DNA from 2 places in the Chryseomicrobium imtechense genome. Region 1 is predicted to be linked to the other one. Evidence: riboswitches for the same ligand, from Rfam matches in the RefSeq annotation. Region 1 holds a riboswitch; the other holds the start of a gene.
What was found. Region 1 has a riboswitch for cyclic di-GMP ahead of AB5N96_RS07380 (amidase). Riboswitches for the same ligand answer to the same signal wherever they lie in the genome.
Positions count from the first base shown of each region.

Region 1 (3,162 bases):
CACGTACTGTTACAAAACTCACACGAGACGGATCGGGATGGACAGTAGAGGACCATCGAGGAACCATCTACGAAGCGGATGCAGTTGTATTCAATGGAGATCCACGTTCTTTGGAAGGATTGCTCGAGCCGCATCAATGGGAACAACTACCGAAAAAAATAAAACTGATGCCTCAAAAGTCGACGTGGGGTACATACTCCCTTTATATTGCGATTGACTCTTCCAAACTAGAGAAGTCTTTTGCACCTTTCCAGCAAATCTCACATGGACCAAATGGAGAGATGGACGAAGGGTGGCACTTCTTTGTCTCTGTTTCAAAACCAGAAGACCGATTACGTGCGCCGGAAGGGTATCAGACGGTTACCATCTCTACCCATACAAACTTGGAATACTGGAAAACAAAAGAATCTTATGACGCATATAGAGAAATGATAAAGAAGCGGATTTTAGATGCTGTCGAACAGTATTACCCGGGATTTCAACTAGCCATCGATTTTATTGAAGATGGTGCCCCGCGTGGCTGGGAGAACTATACACTGCGCACAAATGGATACGTTGGAGGATTTGCACAAACGCCTTGGCATGCGTTATTTGGTGCAGCGTCCCATCGCTCAGGCTTACCTGGTCTCTATTTATGTGGAGATCATATCTTCCCAGGAGGGGGTACAATTGGCGTCACAACGAGTGGATTGCATGCGGCCCGTTCTATTGCCAAAAAACCATTTATTTAAAATGGTGTGATAAAGTGACTAACTTGATAGAGTGTGCAGGGGTGACTCCAGCGGGATAAAAAGCGGAAGCTGAGACCGAAGCTCAGCCCGCGGAAAGCTTCCCCCTGCACACTATACAAACTCTCTTTATTTTGACGGTTTTTTAAGGGCGCATATTCATCCAACTTCCAACGTGATGCACAGAAATTCCTGCAAATGAAGAATGGCCGCTAAACGTATTGTTTACATCTACTAAAGCATGCTCCATTGCCTGTTCGCCTTCTTCATGAAAACTAATGAAAGGATAGTCCTTAGACTCCATCGTTTCGACACCTACACGAACTTTCTTTCCATACGTATTCCCCCAAGCCATCTCTTTTGAAGAAATATCAATAATCGCTTGTGCTGTATCGCGATAAGACATTAAGGCAACACCATCTGTATTTTTGATTGTCCACTCTGCTAAGTTCCCTTTTCCGTAAGCTGGATTTTTATAAGTGATCTCATCAAACCAGAATGGAATGTCTGCTTCAAACTGTAATTTGTGTGTCTTTGAAAAGGTAGCAAGCTCTGTGATTACATTTTGAAAGCCTCGAACAGTTGCGGCACGTTTCGTTTCCCATTCAGGAAGTCCGTAAGGCTCGATATCTACGTGGATGCCATCAAACTTTGCTGTAGCTGGAGCAGTTGTTTGATAATTGGCTACCCAGTTTTTGAATTTGTTTTTTGCTTTAGCGCCAGTAGTGTTGCCCCAGTTTGGAGCCCCGTCTAAAGCAAACACTTTGATATTCGCTTTATGAGCACCTGTCAAGAATGCATGATAGTTTGTGCGTGGGATGTCTGAATCGATTTGCACAAAGACAGTTGAAACTTTCTTTTGTTGTAAGAACGCTAATGTGGACTCTGGCGAATCATAGAACATCCATGGGTTCCATAGCCAAGTTGCACGGTCTGGTGTTTGCGCCATTGCAGGACTACCTCCGATGAATAGCAAGAGAGTAAAGAATAGAACAACGATTTTTTTCATGATGATTCCCTCCTAGGATGATGTTTGACCAAGCATCCTAGTAGGATGTTGGCAACCTGACGACCTTACATACACTGTATGCTTAGGCTCATGGCTTTGCGTCCTTGCCTTTCGGACAAGTTTGCCGTTTACAACAACTTTTAGTGTCAGTATAAATCGAAAAAATAAAAAAGAAAGAGTGCGAATTTCTTATTTTTATAGTATGAAAAATTTGAAATCAAAGAACAGTAGGGACTTAGGGCACTTCATAGAAAAACCCTCTATCTAGTTAGATAGAGGGTAGGGATTTGGACCATGAATTACTCTGAATCTTCTTCATCCGTGTCATCCATATTATCTTCTGCGTCATTTACATCTTCTTCAATTTCTTGCTCTGTACCATCATCGATGTTGTCTTGATCGACGCCATCTCCACAAGCTGTTAGTAAACCTAAAGATAAGAATGCTGCTGCTCCAACTTTAAACCATTTTTGACCGGCTACTAATTTTTCCATTTGAATTCCTCCTAAATGTCGGTTTGTTTTACTTTCCTTACAGGTATTTCGTGCACTTGACTAATAAATACCCAGACACCTGTTTGAACAAACCTCTACTACTTAAAATAGGGCAAAACACATAGGAAATTAAGATAGAGGTCTGACATCATACAATGAAATGGTGTATACTAAATAAGGTTTGATACATTTACAATGATAGAAAGTAGGATATATATGACAAAACCAACGAAACAGCAGGGACTAGTGCTGTTTATACTCGGAATTATCTTTTTGTCACTGACTCTCCGTTCTCCTCTAACAGCAGTTGGACCGGTAACGGAATTTATTCAAAACGGCCTCATGATGTCAACGACATTAATAGGACTACTTACAACGATTCCATTATTGGCATTTGCAGTAGTTTCACCGTTTGCACCTAAAGTGGCCAAGCAAATTGGAACAGAAGCTACTTTATTATGGTCCATAGTGTTACTTGTTGGGGGAATTGCGCTCCGTTCGGGTGGCTCAATTACACTATTGATTTTCGGAACAGCTATTATTGGTGTTGCGATTGCGTTTGGTAACGTGTTATTACCATCCATTATTAAAGATCGTTTCCCACTGCATGTAGGTTTATTGACAGCCGTATTCTCTGTCGTCATGAACTTATCAGCAGCACTTGGAGCAGGAATTGCCTATCCAGTTGCAGCAGAAACATCATTCGGATGGCAAGGTTCATTAGGAGTCTGGGCAATTCTTGGAGTGCTGGCAATTGTTATTTGGTTACCTCAATTGAAACATCGTAAGACGGAACCGATTGATGCCACTTCAGAAATAGTAGATAATCCATCTATTTTGAAATCTCCTGTCACATGGAGCGTGACACTGATGATGGCGTTACAGTCTTTGATTTTCTATACGACAGCCGCTTGGTTACCGGCGATGTTGA
Region 1 covers NZ_JBGOBM010000006.1:33,856-37,017, reverse strand. Annotated here, with positions in the region: gene AB5N96_RS07385 (phytoene desaturase family protein) at 1-731, shown strand, start outside; gene AB5N96_RS07380 (amidase) at 874-1,737, opposite strand; cyclic di-GMP riboswitch class I at 1,785-1,873, opposite strand; gene AB5N96_RS07375 (hypothetical protein) at 2,037-2,231, opposite strand; gene AB5N96_RS07370 (CynX/NimT family MFS transporter) at 2,448-3,162, shown strand, end outside.

Region 2 (3,162 bases), on a different contig from region 1:
CCTTAGTTTACAACTTCCTGATTTCGTGAATCAAGTTACTTGTTAACTAAACTTGACCAAACTGCGCATAATTTAAACAAATTTGATCTTACATATACACTTTAACACTTTTCTCTACTAGAGTGACAAAGTTAGACAAAAGCCCTATATTATTTTTATAGTTGGTTGTCCGAATTTGCCCTCGTCAAACACACTTGTTACCCACGTATCGGAAATTGATTTTCCTAAAGGGGAAAGGAGCGGCTTATGAATTCACATGAGTTGAAGGAATGGATGGACACGCACAACATTGTTAACCGCACGATTACTGGATTTTGGAATTATTTGTACTCGTATCAAAATGATGATCCTATCAATTTTGCATTGAAGTATCCTTGTATTGAAATTGCAGAACTAGAGCCGTTGCTCAGCACAGTCTCCTACACGTTGAACTTTCAATATGGAGATACACTTGAAATGGTCACTTGCAGCTTGAGCATCCATCAAAATGAAACAAAAATTGGTGTCTACGAATCGTTATACAATAGTTCTGGTGAAGATTTAGATGATTTTTTGACTCTCTCACCATCTAAAAAAGTGTCTGCTTAAAAAAATCGTCGCATGTTCTGAAGATGTAGGCTTCAGGACATGCGACTTTTTATTTATGATAGTTTACGCGATTTCTTGAGTAGATTAGGTTCATTATATGACGCGAATTACACCAGGGATACTGACATTTTTTACTATCACAAGTTAAATTAATTTAATTTACAACCACTCTAGTATATTTAACTATTGTTCTATAATAATATTTATTAATAGCCCACGCTGATTTGCATAAAAAATCAGCATTCTCTCAGCTTTAATGAACCGCATAAGTGACAATCCCCATAGCATTTGCATAAAGAGCTGCTTGTGTCCGATCGGGTAAATCGAGTTTAGATAATATCTGACTAACATGTTTTTTAACCGTATACTCTGAAATATACAAGTTTTCTGCGATTACTTTATTGTTATTTCCTTTTCCCAATCCAATCAATACTTCTAATTCCTTAGCGGTTAGTTGATTCACAAAATGAGTATCATTAACTCCATGATTTTTTTAGCTCTAAAACATCGGGATCATAATATTTTCTTCCCCGTTTAATAATTTGGAGTGCATATAAGAACTCTTCAGGTAGAACATTTTTAATATGTAGCCATCGACTTCTAATCTCTGCGCTTCTGATAAATTCTTGGTACTTTAAAGAAGCTGTAAATACGATGAATTTGCATTCGGTATTTATTTTTCTCGCCTGTCTAATAAATTCAAATCCACTTTTTTCTCCTAACGTTACATCTACAATAACGATATCAATCATTTCCTTCACATTTAATTCTGATTCCATAGAAAAATTAGTAGCTTCAACTATCCACTCACAACTCGGTTGTTTTTCTAACAAAGATACAACACCTCGCCGTATGAATGGATGATCATTCATATTCAACACTCGCATTCGTCTTCCACCTCTACATTTTTATAGGTAAAATAGATATGCTCATCTCTAGATGAAAAAGACCTACTGATACCTTTTAAGGCTCATTAGGTCGGTTGCACCACTCGCTCCATATTTTTCAGGTGCCCAAATAAGAAAAATATTTCGTAGCTTCCGTTATTAATAGTACCTTTTTTCTAAGGTAATTATTGGTGATTAACAACCATTTTATTCCTCCAAAACATTACATTTGTATGACATAAATAAACAAGATTAGTTATTTTCCCACAAAAAAAGAAGCACCACCAGGTACTTCAATGATTTTAGTCTTCTAACAAGTAAGGTTTTGCTTTTCGAATTTTATATGTATTTAACTCTCTAAAGAGCTTTTGAAATTGTTGCTTGTCCTCACTAAAGAGGATTCCATATTGAAAATAATCAGGATATACGACCTTACGGATAACTGATCCGGGAACCGAAAAGGGATTTGAATTAATTTTAAAGTCAAGATAAACTTTGGATTTCGGTGAAATGTCAAAATCTGTCTCAACCAATGCACCTTGCGAACTGATATCAAGTATCTTCACTGTGACTCCCCCCTCGCCAAGAAGAGTCATTGTACCCCATACAGTTTCCTTAAATACAACTCTAAACAGCTCACGTCTTTCTTCTTTTCTTTGCACAATTATCCTCTCCTATCAACAAGAATACCTTTCAATTCACCAATCATGTTTAACACATCTAATTGATGGGTCTCGTCTGACAGGATTTTTTGATAGAGTTCAGCTAATTTTAGATCTACAATGCGCACTGTTTGCTGCATCACTCCTGTTCGTGTGCTAGTCTTTTCTGACACTTGATATGTTTGTCGAGATAATTCATCAAGTAGTTCACGAACAGCTTTCTTATAGCGATAAAATGTCTCCATCGTTTTCCGCTCAGTTAGTTGGCTACCACAATTGTCCATCTCTGCAAACAAACTGTCAAGGATGTTTTCATTTGTTTTCGTTTGTTTTGTTGTCAGAATACGGCTAAAAGTGCTAATAGAAGGGGACGGTTGATTTTTTTTTTCAATTAATGTTGTAGGATTAGAAGGGAGCGAAGTAATCTTCATTCATTTCTTTCCTCTCTTGATAAAAATGTAAGTAATTGAACTTCATGCACTGGTTTCGCTAACTTTTCTGCAATGGCGTTCTCAGAGATTCCCTGTTGATCTAACGCGGAAATTTGCTTTAGCTGATTATCTACCGACTTCTCCTTAGGAATGATTGTCCCACTACTAGTTTGACCATTAGTTCTAGAGATACGCTCATCCACAATATCAAGGAGCTCTTGATTTTTGATGTCCAGTTCCTCTATATACTTTACTATTTGTTCTTCGAGAGCTTGCTTGTCTTTTTTTATAACACGGACTTGTTGCATGACATAGAGTTGGAAAACAATTAAACAAATAAGCAGAACATAAATAAGTAGGTTCAATTTATCAGTACTCCTCTATAAACTGTCTATAAGTGCACGGCGGATTTTTGACATTGCTTTAGAATGTAGTTGGGAGATGCGTGAGACGCTAACCTCTAGAACCTCTGCTATTTCAGTGAATTTTAATTCATCTTGATAAGCGAGTGAAACTACAAGCTTTTCTCTCTCAGGTAACAGATGTATTGCTTCTTCAATTTGAGAGAGTAACACTGCTCGTTCTACTTGAAAT
Region 2 covers NZ_JBGOBM010000005.1:80,154-83,315, forward strand. Annotated here, with positions in the region: gene AB5N96_RS06500 (hypothetical protein) at 247-588, shown strand; gene AB5N96_RS06505 (response regulator transcription factor) at 842-1,051, opposite strand; gene AB5N96_RS06510 (response regulator transcription factor) at 1,065-1,421, opposite strand; cyclic di-GMP riboswitch class II at 1,558-1,639, opposite strand; gene AB5N96_RS06515 (PilZ domain-containing protein) at 1,778-2,137, opposite strand; gene AB5N96_RS06520 (YaaR family protein) at 2,140-2,568, opposite strand; gene AB5N96_RS06525 (hypothetical protein) at 2,565-2,933, opposite strand; gene AB5N96_RS06530 (FliA/WhiG family RNA polymerase sigma factor) at 2,949-3,162, opposite strand, start outside.
Region 2: linked by a shared signal. The riboswitch ahead of AB5N96_RS06510 (response regulator transcription factor) and the one ahead of AB5N96_RS07380 (amidase) in region 1 are both predicted to bind cyclic di-GMP.